2 regions of the Cyanobium sp. WKJ7-Wakatipu genome follow, and region 1 is predicted to be linked to the other one. Evidence: predicted binding sites of a transcription regulator. Region 1 holds the regulator's gene; the other holds the start of a gene.
The links. The regulator HrcA, encoded in region 1, represses chaperone genes, less so after heat shock. The targets are predictions, from matches to a motif close to TTAGCACTCNNNNNNNNNGAGTGCTAA.
Positions count from the first base shown of each region.

Region 1 (8,469 bases):
CATTTAGCAGCAGGTAGAGACCCGCCACCGAAAGAAATACTCCGCCCAGCAGGAAGGCCGAATAAACAATGTTGGGCAGCAACACCACCCCGAGGGCTCCCAGCACCAAGGTGGCGGAGAGAGCAACGAAGCAGATCAGCTGGGTAATGGAGGAGATAGTCATGACGCGTCTCCGCTAGGCAGGGATTCGAGCACCTGCTCGGGCAGTTTGCCCACCCGCGGCGCCGTATCCGGCACATCGTGAGGATCGAGTACTCCCTTGGGCAGGTAGACCAACTCACGCAGGGGAACTACGGCCGGATCGCTGGTGACACTGGTAGGCAGGCGACCAAGGGCGATGTTGTCGAAGTTGAGGCTGTGGCGATCAAAAGCTGCCAGCTCGTATTCCTCGGTCATCGACAGGCAGTTGGTGGGGCAGTACTCCACGCAGTTGCCACAGAAAATGCACACCCCGAAGTCAATCGAGTAGTTGCGCAGCTCCTTTTTCTTGGTGGCTTTGTTCATCACCCAATCCACCACCGGCAGGTTGATCGGGCAGACCCGCACACACACCTCACAGGCGATGCACTTGTCGAATTCATAGTGGATACGGCCCCGATAGCGCTCCGAGGGGATCAGCTTCTCGTAGGGGTACTGAACGGTGATCGGCCGACGCCGCAGGTGATCAAAGGTCACCGCCAGACCCTGGGTCAGGTAGTTGGCCGCACCCACCGCATCGCGGGTGTAGTCACCGACTTTCTTGAGAAACCCGAACATGGAGTTGGCTCTGGGGGGAGGCGGTCTGAGTGGGTCAGCCCATGATGGCTGGTCTGGAGAAAAGCTGGGTTCAGGCGCGGTCAGCCGCCAAACACAGCCGGGAAGGCAAGCTTGAGCGCTGCCGTGATCAGCAGGTTGACCAGGGCAATCGGCAGCAGAAACTTCCAGCCCAGATCGAGCAGCTGGTCGATGCGCACCCGAGGCGTGGTCCAGCGCAGCAGGATCGCCAGAAACACCAGCAGGTAGGCCTTGAGCACCGTCATGACGATGCCTACGGAGCCGGTGATCAGCTGCACTAAGGGTGCATCGATCGGCTGGTGCAGCCAGCTGGCCAGCCACTCAACGGGGATGGGGAACCCCCAGCCGCCTAGGTAAAGCACCGACACCAGCAGGGCCGAGAGCACCAGGTTGATGTAGCTTCCCAGATAGAAGAGGGCGAACTTCATGCCCGAATACTCGGTCTGGTAGCCAGCCACCAGCTCCTCTTCCGCCTCGGGGAGGTCGAAAGGCAGGCGCTCACATTCGGCCAGGGCGCAGATCCAGAAGATCACGAAGCCCACCGGCTGACGCCAGATGTTCCAGCTGAGGATGCCAGCGCCGGTCTGCTGGTTGACGATGTCAACGGTGCTGAGCGAGTTGCTCATCATCACCACGGCCAGCACAGCCAGGGCCAGGGGAATCTCGTAGCTGATCGACTGGGCCGCCGCCCGCAGACCGCCCAGCAGCGAATACTTGTTGTTGGAGGCGTAGCCGCTCATCAGCAGGCCGATCGGCTGAATGCTGCTCAGGGAGATCCAAAGGAAAATACCGATCCCCACATTGCTGATCAGCAGGTGCTGGCCGAAGGGCACCACCAACCAGCTGAGGATCACCGGAATCAGCACCAGCACTGGGCCGAGCGTGAACAGCAGGCCGTCAGCCCGGGCCGGAATGATGTCTTCCTTAAACACCAGCTTGAGGCCATCGGCCATCGGCTGGAGAACGCCGAGGGCGCCGGCATATTCAGGACCGATGCGCTGCTGCACCGCTGCTGAGATCTTGCGCTCCAGCCAGACGTTGACCAGCACGCCCACCACGGCCGCCACCAGCACCAGCACCATGGGCAGGGGTAGCCACAACAGGTGGGCGGCGGCAGGACTAAGGCCGAAGCCCTGCAGGGCCTGCTCAAAACTGGCCTCTAGATCCAGGCCCGGAGCCGTAGTGGTCAGCATGGCGGCAGCTCAGATGAGGGCAACTTAGCGGGCCCCCACGGGTTGCCAGTCACGGGAGGGCTGACCGGTATAGATCTGGGAGGGCCGGTAGATGCGATTAGCCCCCAGCTGCTCCTTCCAATGGGCCAGCCAGCCAGCCGTGCGGGCGATAGCAAAAATGGGCGTGAAGAGGTCTTCAGGGATGCCGAGCTTGCGGTACACCAGGCCTGAATAGAAGTCGACGTTGGGGAAAATTCCCTTAGGCCCCAGGCGCTCGGCCGCGACCTCCTCCAGCTTGCGGGCTAGGTCGTACATCGGATCGTGACCGAACTGGTCGAAGAGCTGCTCCGCCAGGGTTTGGAGAATCACAGCCCGGGGGTCCTTGACCTTGTATTCCCGGTGGCCAAAACCCATGATTTTTTGCTTGCCGGCAATCGCCCGATCCAGCCAGGGCGCCACCTGATCTGGGCTGCCGATCTGGCCGAGCATCTCCAGCACATCTTCATTGGCACCGCCGTGCAGGGGGCCCGCCAGGGTGCCAACCGCTGACGCCACCACGGCATAGGGGTCGGTGAGGGTGCTGGCCGTCACCCGGGCGCTGAAAGTACTGGCGTTGAGGCTGTGCTCAGCGTGCAGGATCAGACAAGCGTCAAAGATGCGGGCCGCCAGCGGATCGGGCTCCCGCTCCGTGAGCATGTAGAGAAAATTGGCGGCGTAGGCCAGGTCGTCGCGGGGCTGGATCGGATCTTGACCCTTCCTGATCAGCTGGAAGGCCGCCACCATCGTGGGGATCTTGGCGATCAGCCGCACCACCGCCGAAACGATGTATTCGGGGTTGTCTAGGGCTCGACGGGAATAAAAAAGGCCCAGGGAGGCGGCGCTGCTCTGCAGCGCATCCATCGGATGCCCCCCGGAGGGGAAGCACTTCATCATGTCCCGAATGCGGAAGCTGACCCGGCGGTGCATCTGCACCTCCTGCTCAAACTCCTGCAGCTGCTCAGTAGTGGGTAGCTCGCCCCAGATCAGTAGGTAGGCCGTCTCCAGGAAGGAGCTGCTGGATGCCAGCTGGTCTACGGGGTAACCGCGATAGGTGAGCACCCCCCGCTGGCCATCGATGTCGCAGATCGACGACTGGGTAGCCGGCACCCCTTCCAAACCCGGCCGAAATGGGGCTGGGGTAGCCGCTCCTGTTACTACCAAGCTTCTCCACCGCACTCACTAAGGCGAACTTACGGCTGCCGCTGGCCATCCCGCCGTAGCCGCAGCAACCGTGGGCCAATTAGGGCCTCCAGGCTGGCCCCGGTTGGGCCCAGGCGCAGCAGCACGATGCCTGCCTTGCGCAGAGAAATTGTGCCCGCCGGCAACCCCAGCAAGCTCGAGGCCAGCTCGCCCAGGTCTGGCTCATGGCCCACCAGGCCAAGGCGCTGCCAAGTGCCCTCCTGGAGCAGCGGCAGCCGATCACCACCCGGCGCCAGGCGATCCTCCAACTCCAGCGCCGGCGCTAGACCAGCCGCCACGCCAATTTCAGCGGTCTGCAGCGCCCGCCGCAGGGGGCTGCTCAGCAGGCGATCACAGTGGAGCTGCAAGCGGCACAACTCCGCCGCCACGGCCGCAGTGCGCTGACGGCCTTGAGCCGTAAGGGCCCGCTCCTGATCAGGGCGATCGGGGTGGCGATCTTCGGCGATGCCATGGCGCCAGAGCAGCAGTTCGCGCTCGACTGGTTCACTCGCAACCAGTTCACTCTCAACCGGTTCGCGCTCAGCTCTAGCCATCAACCGAATTCAAGGCGGGCCTTGAGGTGCAGGTTGGCATCAGGCTGCGCTTCCCAGCCCAGGCTCAGGCTCTGCACGGCCGGGGCCAGGGGCTGGCCGGCCAGGGCGGACAAAAGCTGCCAGGTGCTCCAGCGCTGCAGCAAGGGCTGGGCCCGGCCCGCCGCCATAGCCCACTGCAGGGGAGCCTGGGGTAGATCGAGGCCGGCGAGCTGCTCCAGCCGCAGCCGGGGCGGCTTGCGGGAGTCACGCTGCTCCTGCAGCACCGTGAGGGTCTGACCCCACCAGGCCAGGCGGCCCTGGCTGGAGCGGGCGCCCTCCAGGCTGGCCTGCAGCTGGTTGGCATCGCCGCGGGCGAATCGGCCTCCAGCCTGGCCAGCCTCCAGCCTGGTCCACACCCGCAGATCGGGATCGCCTTCCACCGGCAGCGGCGCGGCGATCAATCCCTCGACGGCCAGCACCCCAGCGAGGGCCTCCGGCTGCGGTTGGTCGGCGCCAGTGCCGAGCAGCCAGCCCTGAGTTGCCTCACTGCGCAGCAGCGGGCCATCGGCGGCGGCAGTCACCAGGGCCGGGAACGATCCCGGCTCGGCCTGCAGCACTGCCGCCAGCAGGGGCTGCCAGTAGGCCGGCCAAGCGGCGGGGCGCTGTACCAGGGCCAAGCTCTCTGAGCGGCCCTGCAGGGCCGCTAGTAGAGCGGCTCCCGTGGAGTCAATTTCCCCAATGCCATCCGCAGAGGGAGCCGGCACTGCGGCATCTGCAGCGAACTGCAGAAGGGCATCCAGCTCCAAGGAGCGGTTGTCGGGGCGCAGGCTGGCCACCAGCTCCTGCACGACCCCAGGCGCCGTGAACTCACCCGGCAACCCCAACCAGGGCCCCAGGGTTTCTGGACGGGCTGTTAGCAGCAGCGCCCCCTGGTCAAGGCGTTGAACCGCCTGCTTAAAGCGGGGGCTGGCCGCTTGGTTGAGCTCATCAATCTGGGAGACGTCGAGGGCCTGCTCCAGCACCCCCCGGCCCGACGCGATCAACACCAGGTCGTCGTCGATCAGCGCCGTAGCTATTGGCACCGGGCTGGTGCCCACCAGAGCACCACGGCCACTGATCAAGCCCATGCCACGATAGCTGCTGATCTGCAGGTCGGTGCCAGCAAGACTGCGGGTCTGCCAGAAGCGCTGCAGAAAGCGGCGGGCGCCGTCAGCGTCGCGACTGCGCAGGGCCAGCAACCAGCCATCGGGCGCCGCCCCGGGCTCTGAGGCCAGTAGGGCAAAGCCGAGTTCGCGGCCCAACCAAGGGGCCAGCTCGCCGGGATAGTCGAGGCCGGCGGCGGCGAAAGCACCATCCCTAAGACCTGCGACCGCCTCAGCCGCCTGGCGCCGCTGGCGGGGGGGAGCCACCGCCCTGGCGTAGCCCACCGGCTGCTCGCCATCGCTGAGCAAATAGAGACTCAGGGCGGCTTGACGGGGCACAAAGCGGGCCGCCCGGGGCGACACCAGCTGCTGGTGCTGAAGTTGCAGGGGGGAGTGCTGCAGCACCAACCACCAGCCACCCACCGCCAGGCTCAGCAACAGCAATGCCACCGCCAGCACGACCGCCAAAAACGGGCGGGCCTTCATGCGCCCCACGCAGGATGGGTCCATCTTGACCCCAAGCCACCCCGTCTGCCCGCCATGGCACCTATCGAGACGACACCGCAGACAATCCGGGCCCGCGACCTGCAAGAGCGGCTGGAGCGGGGCGAGGCGATCCAGCTGGTGGACGTGCGCGAAGAAACCGAACTGGAATTGGCCCGCCTGCCCCATGCCGTGGTGCATCTGCCCCTGGGCCGATCTAACGAGTGGATTGGCCAACTCAACCAGCTGCTCGACCGCGACCGCCCTGTGGCCGTGCTGTGCCACGCCGGCGTGCGCAGCTGGCATCTGGGCTGCTGGCTGATGCAGGAACACGGCTTTGATGCCGTCTGGAATGTGCAAGGGGGCATCGACGCCTGGAGTGTGGAGGTCGATCCGGCCGTACCCCGCTACTGACACCCGCGGGGCTGCGTACGATCGAATCTCTCCAGCGGCGCCCGCTTGCAGTCCGCCTCACCCAGGCCCTTGCCCGCCCGGCAGCAGGAAGTACTGCAGCTCGCCGTGCGCCACTACGTCGACACGATGGAGCCGGTGGGCAGCCAGACCCTGGTGCGCCGTTTTGGCCTGCAGGCCAGCCCGGCAACGGTGCGCTCAGCCATGGGGGCGCTGGAGCAGCGTGGCCTGCTCACCCAGCCCCACCCCTCCGCTGGCCGAATCCCCAGCCAGCAGGGCTACCGCACCTACGTTGACCAGCTGCTGCCCGCACCAGGCGCGGCCGCCCTGCAGCTGGAGCGCGAACTCACCGGACTCAGCCTGCAGTGGGCAGCCCTCGACGATCTGCTGCTGCATCTGAGCCGGCGCCTGGCAGATCTCACGGGCCTGCTCAGCCTGATCACCAGGCCCCAACGCCAGCAGTCCCAGCTGCAGGCCCTACGACTGGTGGCCAGTGGTGAACGCCTGCTGGTGTTCCTGGTGGAGGGGGGCTCCACAGCCAGCAGCCTCAACTTGCGGCTGCCCTGCCTTGCAGTAGCGGAACTGGCGTCCCTGGAGCGCTGGGTCGCGGTCCAACTGGAGGGCGGCAGCATCGACTGGTCCGCCCTGCCCTCCCACCTGACCAGCAGCGGCGCCGTGCTGCGCCAAGCGCTGGCTAGTCATGGGCAGTCGCGCCAGCTGGAGGGCGAGGGCGCTGTAGCCATGGGCCTCGCTGGCCTGCTTGCCCAGCCGGAATTTAGCCAGACCCTCAGCCTGCGCCCCTTAGTGGAGCTGGTGGAGGATGCGCCCCAACAGCTCCTACCCCAGCCGGGCATTTGGATCGGCGCCGAGCATCCCCACCGGGCCCTGCACCAGTGCGCCGTGGTGCAGGCCAATTACCGCAGCGGCGACGGCGGCGTGGGCCAGGTGGCCTTGGTGGGGCCGATGCGCATGGCCTATGCCACGGCCCGAGCCGCCGTGGGCTCGGTGGCCCAGGCGCTGGAAAGGCTTTTGCGCTAGATCGGGCCGTTGGCGATCAATCCCAGCGCGGATTATTTCCACAGCCAAAGCCGATAAACTGATTTCAAACTTCAGCTCAACCAGTTAATGGACCTCCAATCAGCAGGAGTGATCCTGAGAATTCTCAATCTGGTTGCCCTTGCAGATGGCGGGGTATCTCTTGAAGAAGAGAACCTCCTGGACTCTCTGAGCAAACAATACAAACTTCAGGCCAAAATTATTAATTGGGAAGATTAATTATCTGATCCCTCCTGCATCGAGGAGCTGGCAGCTTTTATAAATCCGGAGCAACGGGAACTGGCCATGAAAACCGCCGTGATGGTGGCTTCCGCCTCAAGACACCAGCAGGATGATGAATTCATCTGCGAGCAAGAGCGCGAGATCCTGACCCGTCTTGCCACCGGCCTCGAGCTGAGCCCCGATCAGCTGCAAACAATTGAGAGCGAGGCAGCCGATGAGATCAAGGAGCACCCCAACCTATGGCAGGTGCTCTTTTCACTTTTCGGCAATCGTTTCGACTTCCCAGTCCTGGGCTGATGCCAGAGCGGGCTGGGATCAGCCCCCCATCTTGTCGCCGAGCTTCTCTGCCACGGTGTTCACGTCCTTATCGCCGCGGCCTGAGAGGTTGAGCACCACCTCGGTGCCGGGGGCCAGGGTGGGGCAGAGCTTCTCCAGCCAGGCGAAGGCGTGGGCCGTTTCCAGGGCCGGGATGATGCCCTCCAGCCGGCACAGAAGCTGCAGGGCGTCCAGCGCCTCGGTGTCTGTCACGGCGCCGTATTCGGCCCGGCCGATGGTTTTGAGGTAGCTGTGCTCGGGGCCCACGCCGGGGTAATCGAGGCCGGCGCTGATCGAGTGGGCCTCCTGCACCTGGCCCTCCTCGTCCTGCAGCAGGAGGCTCATGGCGCCGTGCAGCACCCCAACGCGGCCCTCGGTGATGGTGGCGGCATGGCGGCCAGTGGCCACGCCATCGCCGGCGGCCTCCACCCCCACTAGGCGCACGGCCGTGTCCTGCACGAAGGGATGGAACAGGCCCATGGCGTTGGAGCCACCGCCCACGCAGGCCACCAGCACGTCGGGCAAGCGGCCAAAGGCCTCGTGGCACTGGCGCTTGGTTTCCTCGCCGATCACGGCGTGGAAATCGCGCACCAGCATCGGGTAGGGGTGGGGGCCCGCCACCGAACCGAGGATGTAGTGGGTGCTCTCCACGTTGGTGACCCAGTCGCGGATCGCCTCACTGGTGGCGTCCTTGAGGGTGGCAGTGCCGGCAGTCACAGGTTGCACCGTTGCCCCCAGCAGCCGCATGCGGAACACATTGAGGGCTTGACGGCGCATGTCCTCGGCGCCCATGTAAACGACGCACTCCAGCCCGAAGCGGGCGCACACGGTGGCGGTGGCCACGCCGTGCTGGCCAGCTCCTGTTTCGGCAATGATCCGCTTTTTGCCCATGCGCAGGGCCAGCAGCGCCTGCCCTAGGGCGTTGTTGATCTTGTGGGCGCCGGTGTGATTGAGGTCTTCCCGCTTCAGCCAGATGCGCGGGCCGCCCTCGGGCCGGCGGTAGTGCTCCGTGAGCCGCTCGGCCTCATAGAGGGGATTGGGGCGCCCCACATAGGTGCGCAGCAGGTGGTTGAGCCGGTCGGTGAAGGCCGGATCCTTCCAGGCCTCAGCCGCGGCCTGCTCCAGCTCCGCAAGAGCGGGAAT
Region 1 is NZ_JAGQAY010000008.1:38,758-47,226, forward strand. Features, by position in the region: gene KBY83_RS06760 (NADH-quinone oxidoreductase subunit J) at 1-163, opposite strand, end outside; gene ndhI (NAD(P)H-quinone oxidoreductase subunit I) at 160-756, opposite strand; gene nuoH (NADH-quinone oxidoreductase subunit NuoH) at 837-1,967, opposite strand; gene KBY83_RS06775 (citrate synthase) at 1,992-3,161, opposite strand; gene KBY83_RS06780 (histidine phosphatase family protein) at 3,176-3,718, opposite strand; gene KBY83_RS06785 (DUF3352 domain-containing protein) at 3,718-5,325, opposite strand; gene KBY83_RS06790 (rhodanese-like domain-containing protein) at 5,380-5,736, shown strand; gene KBY83_RS06795 (heat-inducible transcriptional repressor HrcA) at 5,863-6,771, shown strand; gene KBY83_RS06800 (hypothetical protein) at 7,075-7,308, shown strand; gene trpB (tryptophan synthase subunit beta) at 7,327-8,469, opposite strand, start outside.

Region 2 (8,469 bases), on a different contig from region 1:
CCCAGACCCTGGACGTTTAACCTGCCCCTATCCAAAGAGGCCCATGTTCACTTCAGTTTTGTCATGGGTGTGGATTGGCAGTGGCGTTCTGCTGATCATCAGCGTGCTGCTACATAGCCCCAAGGGCGATGGCATGGGCGGGCTGGCCGCTAGCGGCGGTTCGATGTTCACTAGTGCCCGTAGCGCCGAAGCCACCCTCAACCGCATCAGCTGGACCTTGCTAGCAATTTTTCTTGGCCTGGCCGTTGTGCTCAGCGCCGGCTGGCTCGGTTAGGTCTGTGACGCCAATGCCGCGACGCAATCTGCTGGTAGCCCTGGGATCAAGCCTGGGCGCCTTCTTCACTGGCGTCTCCCGCGCCGAAGCAGCTTCCAAGGCCCAGGATCCCGCCTGGCAGCTCAGCGAAGCCAGCTGGAAGAAACGTCTCAACCCGGCCGCTTACAACGTGCTGCGCCAGGAAGGGACCGAAAGGCCCTTCTCCAGCCCCTTGAATAGCGAAAAACGCCCAGGCACTTTCGTTTGTGCTGGCTGCGCCCTGCCCCTCTTTAGCTCCAAGGCCAAATACGAGAGCGGCACCGGCTGGCCCAGCTTCTGGCAACCGCTGCCCAACGGGATCGCCACCAAGGTTGACTTCAAGTTGATCGTGCCCCGCACCGAATACCACTGCCGGCGCTGCGGCGGCCATCAGGGCCACGTGTTTGACGACGGCCCTAAGCCCAGTGGCAAGCGCTACTGCAATAACGGCGCTGCCCTCAACTTCATCCCCGGTTAACCGGTGTATTCGCCGTTGTAGGCCTCTTCACCGTGGGCATTGATATCGAGGCCCTGCTGTTCCTGAATATCGTTAACACGCAGGGGCATCACCAGGCGAATCAGTATAAGAATCACATACGTGCCTACTCCAACAAAAAGGATTGTGAATCCTGCGGCCTTGAGCTGAATCCAGAGCTGACCTGGCTGGCCGACTAGCAGTCCATCGGCGCCAGCGGGATTGAGACTTTTCAACGTGAACACTCCAGTTAGCAGAGTGCCGAGCAACCCGGCCACGCCATGCACCGGCAGCACATCGAGGCTGTCATCGAGACGCCAGCGGTTCTTGAGTTGCATGGCATAGCTGCAAACCAGTGCTGCCGCAAAGCCGATCAACACGGCCGCCAGAGGGCTCACATAGCCAGCCGCTGGGGTGATCGCCACTAGGCCGGCCACGGCGCCGGTAGCCACACCCACGGCAGTGGGCTTGCCGCGCTGCCATGTTTCCAGCAGCATCCAGCCCAGGGCAGCTGCAGCGGCAGCGGTATTGGTGGTGAGGCAGGCAAGGGAGGCCAAATTGCCGGCCACCAGGCCGCTACCGCCATTGAAGCCAAACCAGCCGAACCAGAGCAGGCCCGCCCCAAACAGGATGAAGGGCACGTTGTGGGGTGGGGCGGCATAGCCCACGCCCCCACTGCGACGCCGGCCTACCACCAGGGCAGCAACGGCGGCGGCCACGCCCGAGGCCAGTTCCACCACCAGGCCACCCGCGAAGTCGATGGCACCGAGGCCGGAGCTGCCCAGGAACCCACCTGGGCCCCACACCATGTGGGCCAGGGGTAGGTAGATGAAGGTGCTCCAGAGCAGCAGAAACACCATCCAGGCGCGGAAATGCATCCGCTCCACCACCGCACCGGAAATCAGCGCCGGAGTGATGATCGCAAAGGTGACCTGGAACAGGGCAACGGCACCGTGACTGAGTTGCCCATCCCCATAGGGAGCCGACCAATTGCTGAGCCCCGCCCACTGCAACCCGCCGATGAAAGGAGCTAGGGGACCGCTGCCGGGAGAGAAGGCCAGGCTGTAGCCGAACAACACCCAGAGCACACTCACCAGGGCCATGGCGGTGAAGCTCATCACCATGGTGTTAAGCACGTTGCGGCTGCGAACAAAGCCCGCATAAAAGAGGGCCAGGGCTGGTGTCATCATCAGCACCAGGGCGGCACTCACCAGCACAAAACCATTGTTGGCACTGCGAAGGGCCAGATCGGTTGCAAACAGAAGCGGCACAGCTAACCCAAAACCAGGCGCCACCCTGAAGACCAACGGATCAGCAGCCAGTAGCAACCGCTACCAAAAGAGCCTTTAAAGGTGGCAACTGATACAGCCGGGATGGATGGGCCCGCTTGGCTGAACGGAAACGAACAAAAAAGAGGGCAGAAGGAAAACCCTTCTGCCCTCGCTGACGATGAAGGAGTGGGGCCTAGAAGGCACCCATCTCGCTGTCAATAGTCGAAGTCGCCGCCGCCCATGCCGCCACCGGCGGGAGCTGCATCTTTCTTGTCTGGCATGTCGGCCACGATGCACTCGGTGGTCAGCACCATGCCGGCGATGGAGGCGGCATTTTGCAGACCGGAGCGGGTCACCTTGGCGGGGTCGACGATACCGGCAGCCAGCATGTCGACGTACTCGCCGGTGGCTGCGTTATAGCCCTCGTTGAAGGGCTTGTTGCGCACGTTCTCAGCTACGACAGCGCCATTGACGCCAGCGTTTTGAGCAATGCGCATCAAAGGCGCGGTGAGAGCGGAGGCCACGATGTGGGCGCCGATCAGCTCCTCGCCAGAGAGGTTGGCCGCAGCCCACTCCTCGAGGGCGGGGGCTAGGTGGGCCAAGGTGGTGCCACCACCAGGAACGATGCCTTCTTCAACGGCCGCCTTGGTGGCGTTGATGGCGTCTTCCAGGCGCAGCTTCTTGTCCTTCATCTCGGTCTCGGTGGCGGCACCCACCTTGACTACGGCCACACCGCCGCTCAGCTTGGCCAGACGCTCCTGCAGCTTCTCCTTGTCATAGGAGGAGTCGGTTTCGTCCATCTGCTTGCGGATCTGCTCGCAGCGGGCCTTCACTGCCACCTCGTTGCCTTCGGCCACGATGGTGGTGGTGTCCTTGTTGATGGTGATGCGGCGGGCGGTGCCCAGCATCTCCAACTTGGCGTTCTCAAGCTTGAGACCGGCGTCCTCGGTGATCAGCTGACCGTTGGTGAGAACGGCGATGTCCTCGAGCATGGCCTTGCGGCGATCACCGAAACCAGGTGCCTTGACTGCCGCCACGTTGAGCACGCCGCGCAGGCGGTTCACAACGAGGGTGGCGAGGGCTTCCTTCTCGATGTCCTCGGCAATGATCAGCAGGGGCTTGCCGGTACGGGCGATCTGCTCAAGCACGGGAACCAGGTCCTGCACTAGGCCGATCTTCTTATCGGTGAGCAGGATGTAGGGCTCTTCGAGCACCGCTTCCATGCGCTCGGTGTCGGTGGCGAAATAGGGCGAGATGTAGCCCTTGTCGAAGCGCATGCCTTCGGTGACCTCCAGCTCGGTGGTCATCGATTTCCCTTCTTCCAGGGAGATCACACCTTCCTTGCCGACCTTGTCCATCGCATCGGCGATCATGCGACCTACCTCTTCGTCGTTGCCGGCGGAGATGGTGCCCACTTGGGCGATGGCGCTGGAATCGGAGATCGGCTTGGCGTGCTCCTTGATCTTGCCTACGAGGAAATCGGAAGCCTTATCGATGCCCTTTTTGAGGGTGATCGCATTGGCGCCCGCAGCCACGTTGCGCAGGCCTGCCTTGACCATGGCATGGGCCAAAACCGTGGCGGTGGTGGTGCCGTCGCCGGCAGCATCGTTGGTTTTGGAGGCGGCCTGACGGATCAGGGCAACACCGGTGTTCTCGATGTGGTCTTCAAGCTCAATTTCCTTGGCGATGGTGACGCCGTCGTTGATGATCTGGGGAGCACCAAACTTTTTCTCAAGCACCACGTTGCGGCCCTTGGGTCCAAGGGTGACAGCAACGGCCTCAGCCAGAATGTCGATACCTCTTTCGAGAGCTCTGCGAGCGTTCTCGTTGTAAATAATGCGCTTAGCCATGGAAGGCGATGTCCTTATGGGGTTAGGTCGGATTCAGTAATCGGCCAGTCGTCAGTTGACGATGGCGAGGATGTCCTTCTCGGATAGCAGCACAAACTCGTCGCTGCCGAGCTTGATGTCGGTACCGGCGTACTTGCTGTAAAGCACCTTGTCGCCAACGCTGACCTCAGGAGCCTGGCGGCTGCCGTCGTCGTTGCGCTTGCCGGGGCCGATCTGCACCACCTCGCCCACCTGGGGCTTTTCCTTGGCGGTGTCAGGCAGAAGGATGCCGCCGGCGGTCTTCTCCTCCGATTCGGAAACCTTGATAAAAATGCGATCTCCTAGGGGCTTAACCGTGGAGACGCTGAGAGAAACAGCAGCCATGGATGGATTGCGGGAGCAATGACATGACGCCTGAGACGCCACAGAACAGTGAACTTGAGTGGGCCTGAGGGGCGATTTAGCACTCGAGCTCAACGAGTGCCAACCTATGCCCAATCAAGTTTCAGTGCCCAGGCCCAGACCGTGCGGGTGACCGAACCACCAGGGTGAACAGATGCTGAACAGGGTCCACCGCCTGTCGCGGTGGTAAGGTTGCGCCGCTTCAGGCGGGCTGATTCCCCCTGCGCTTCCCCAAGATTTCCTTACCTATGGCAGCTGCTACCGCCACCGGCACCAAAGGCACCGTCCGGCAGGTGATTGGCCCGGTTTTAGACGTTGAATTCCCGGCCGGCAAGCTGCCCAAGATTTACAACGCGCTTCGGATTGAGGCCAAAAATTCGGCCGGTCAGCTAGTCGCTCTTACCGCTGAAGTCCAACAGTTGCTGGGCGATCACCGAGTCCGTGCTGTGGCCATGAGCACCACCGACGGCTTGGTCCGTGGCATGGAAGCTATTGATACGGGCGCCCCAATTTGCGTACCCGTGGGAGAGGCCACGCTCGGCCGCATCTTCAACGTGCTCGGCGAGCCGGTGGATGAGAAGGGTCCAGTAACCACCACCGTGACCGCTTCGATCCACCGCGCCGCCCCCCTCCTCACTGAGCTGGAGACCAAGCCCAAGGTTTTTGAGACCGGCATCAAGGTGATCGACCTGCTGGCTCCTTACCGCCAAGGGGGCAAGGTTGGCCTGTTCGGCGGCGCCGGCGTAGGCAAGACCGTGCTGATCCAAGAGCTAATCAACAACATCGCCAAGGAGCACGGCGGCGTTTCCGTGTTCGCTGGCGTTGGCGAGCGCACCCGGGAAGGTAACGACCTTTACGAGGAATTCAAGGAATCGGGTGTGATCAACCCCGACGACCTTTCTAAATCGAAGGTGGCTCTCTGCTATGGCCAGATGAACGAGCCCCCTGGTGCCCGCATGCGCGTGGGTCTCTCAGCACTCACAATGGCTGAGCACTTCCGCGACACCAACAAGCAAGACGTCTTGCTGTTCGTCGACAACATCTTCCGTTTCGTGCAGGCCGGCTCAGAAGTATCGGCCCTGCTCGGCCGCATGCCTTCAGCTGTGGGCTATCAGCCCACCCTCGGCACCGACGTGGGCATGTTGCAAGAGCGCATCACCTCCACCCTGGAAGGCTCGATTACTTCGATCCAGGCCGTCTACGTACCTGCAGACGACCTCACCGACCCGGCACCTGCCACCACCTTTGCCCACCTGGACGCCACCACCGTGCTGAGCCGGGGCCTGGCTTCCAAAGGCATCTACCCGGCCGTGGATCCTCTGGATTCCACCAGCACCATGCTTCAGCCAGCCGTGGTGGGGGATGAGCACTACCGCACCGCCCGCTCTGTGCAGAGCACCCTGCAGCGCTACAAAGAGCTCCAAGACATCATTGCGATTCTTGGTCTCGACGAACTCTCCGAGGACGACCGCCGCACGGTTGACCGGGCCCGCAAGATCGAGAAGTTTCTCTCCCAGCCTTTCTTCGTGGCCGAGATCTTCACCGGTCAAAAGGGTGAGTACGTCAAGCTGGACGACACGATCAAGGGCTTCAACATGATTCTGGCCGGCGAGCTAGACGACCTACCTGAAGCTGCCTTCTACCTGGTGGGCAACATCGACCAGGTGAGGGCCAAGGCCGCCAAGATTCTTGCCGACGCCAAGGGTTGATTCCTTCTTTTCCCTGAGGACCCCTACCCATGAGTCTCACCCTCCGCGTTCTGGCCCCTGATCAGAGCGTTTTTGATGGAACCGCCGAAGAGGTAATCCTGCCAAGCACCACTGGGCAAGTAGGAATACTGCCTGGCCACGTCACCATGCTGGCAGCCCTGGATACAGGCGTAATGCGTCTGCGCTCCGGCGGCGCTTGGTCAACGATCGCCCTGATGGGTGGTTTCGCCGAAGTCGAGGCCGACGAGGTCACCGTTTTGGTGAATGCCGCTGAGCTGGGCAGCTCAATTAATGCTGCATCCGCAGAGGCTGCCTTTGAGGCTGCCCAATCGGCAGCAGCTGCATTTGAGGGCAAGCCAGCTAGCCCAGACAAGCTCAAAGCCCAGCAAGCACTGGCTGCTTCTCGCGCCCGCTTTCAAGCCAGCAAAGCGGTTTAATTTTCAAAGAATCTAGATTTTCAAGGAATCTAGGTTTTCAAAGAATTTCATTCCGGACTTCAACCCGTGCCCAGGGTTGGCTTCCGGATTTTTTATGATTATACCGTTACTCAGCAAAACCATGCATAAAAAAAGATGAATAAAAAAGCACTCCTCGCGGAGCGCTTGTAGATATAATTTTTATCCGGGCAAAAAACTAAGCTTCAGAATTCAGCGAAGATCAGGCGGTACCGCAGAAAGTGACATCAGGAAACTTGAGCTTGGCATCGTCAAGACTCTTGCCTTTTCCTTCTTCCTGCCAGTAGTTGATCACCTCGGTGGCCTTGTTGAGCACCTCAACGCGCTCGTTATCGGTGATCCAGCTCTTGCCTTCGAGCTCGGTCTTGAGGGTTTCCCAGGCATCTTCCCGGGGCCAGAAGAAGTAAGAAGTAAGAGGGCTCGGACCACCGCCAACAATCTGATCCACCGCTAGGGCAACGTTGTCAGGCAGCCACAGGATCTTGAGCAGGAAACGACCTTCGTCAGCCTTGGGGGTATAGCCAGAGGGAACGCCATCCTCATCAATGATGGCGGTCGCCAGAGCCGCACTGCCGCCACGCATCACCGGACGCCCCTGGGTGGTGGTGTCTTCGGCAGCCGCGGCCACTTCGGCCATGTCGGTTACTGCTGCGTCAGGAGCGCTCTCGAAGGCTGTCATGGGGTGAGTGCTCAAGGCAACAGAGCAAAGAACTAACCTACCAGCCGCCTGGCCGCCCTCGGCCCCCGCCTGCGGCTATGGCCCTGCGCCTGTTCCTCGATTCGGCAGATCCCAAAGCCTGGCAGCAGTGGCTGACCAGCGGCCTATTTCACGGCGTGACCACCAACCCCACCCTGCTGCGCCGGGCCGCCCAGCCCTGCACCCTCGACAGCCTGGCAGCCCTCAGCCGCACGGCCCTGGCCCATGGCATCGCCGAACTCCACCTGCAGGCATGGGGCGCCACCACGGCAGACATGCTGCGCTGCGGCCAGGAACTAGCGGCCCTGGCCCCCGGCCGCATCGCCGTGAAGCTGCCGGTGACCAAGCAGGGAGCAGCGGTTGCCCGAGAGCTGGTTGGCGCCGGCGTTGCCGTCACCTTCACCGCCTGCTATGAGCCCCACCAGGTGCTGATCGCCGCGGCCCTGGGAGTCGCTTACATCGCCCCCTACCTGGGCCGCATCCAGGATCAGGGGCGCAATGGGGTAGCCGAAGTGGTCACCATGCAGCGATGCCTTGCGGGGCTCGGCTCCAGCGTGCGGCTGCTGGTGGCCAGCTTGCGCCAGCCCAGCGAACTCAGCCACCTGGCCGCTGAAGGGCTGAACACCTTCACGATCAGCCCGGCACTGGCAACTGAACTATTCGGCAGTGAGGCCACCGCTGCAGCCAGCGTCCAGTTTGAAAGCGATGCCCGTTCCTGAAAGCCAATCTTGATGCCCATGTTCGCCTCTCCGCCCCGGGCCGTCGTGCTGTTCGACATCGATGGCGTAATCCGCGATGTGAGCGCCAGCTACCGCCGGGCAATCGTCGAAACGGTGCACCACTTCCATGGCCAGCGTCCCGAGCCCGCCGCCATCGACGGCCTCAAAAGCGAAGGAAGCTGGAACAACGACTGGCAGGCCTCGATGGAGCTGCTGCGCCGCACCGGCCATACCCCGCTACCGGCGTTTGAGGAGCTGGTGGCGGTGTTCGAAGGCTTCTATTTCGGCGGCGATCCCGCCGGCGATCCGGGCCACTGGCGGGGCTTCATCCGCGACGAGCCCCTACTGGTGCAGCAAGCCTTTTTTGCCGCTCTGGAGGCTGCAGGCCTGGCCTACGGCTTCGTGAGTGGCGCTGAGCCCCCCTCCTGCCGCTACGTGCTGCAAACCCGCCTGGGGCTCGCCAATCCGCCCTTGATCGCCATGGGCGATGCGCCAGACAAGCCCGATCCCACCGGCCTGCTGCAGCTAGCCAGCCAGTTGGCCGGCGAGAGCCTGGGGGCTGGCGCAGCGCCGGTGATTTACCTGGGCGACACGGTGGCCGATGTGCTCACCGTGCAGCG
Region 2 is NZ_JAGQAY010000009.1:64,542-73,010, reverse strand. Features, by position in the region: gene gpmI (2,3-bisphosphoglycerate-independent phosphoglycerate mutase) at 1-20, shown strand, start outside; gene secG (preprotein translocase subunit SecG) at 44-274, shown strand; gene msrB (peptide-methionine (R)-S-oxide reductase MsrB) at 288-770, shown strand; gene KBY83_RS07495 (ammonium transporter) at 767-2,038, opposite strand; gene groL (chaperonin GroEL) at 2,254-3,888, opposite strand; gene groES (co-chaperone GroES) at 3,940-4,251, opposite strand; gene atpD (F0F1 ATP synthase subunit beta) at 4,518-5,978, shown strand; gene atpC (ATP synthase F1 subunit epsilon) at 6,008-6,415, shown strand; gene KBY83_RS07470 (30S ribosomal protein PSRP-3) at 6,636-7,070, opposite strand; gene KBY83_RS07465 (transaldolase family protein) at 7,190-7,849, shown strand; gene KBY83_RS07460 (TIGR01548 family HAD-type hydrolase) at 7,868-8,469, shown strand, end outside.
Region 2: groES (co-chaperone GroES) is a predicted target of HrcA. The motif match lies at 4,328-4,354, and genes of this name have one in related genera.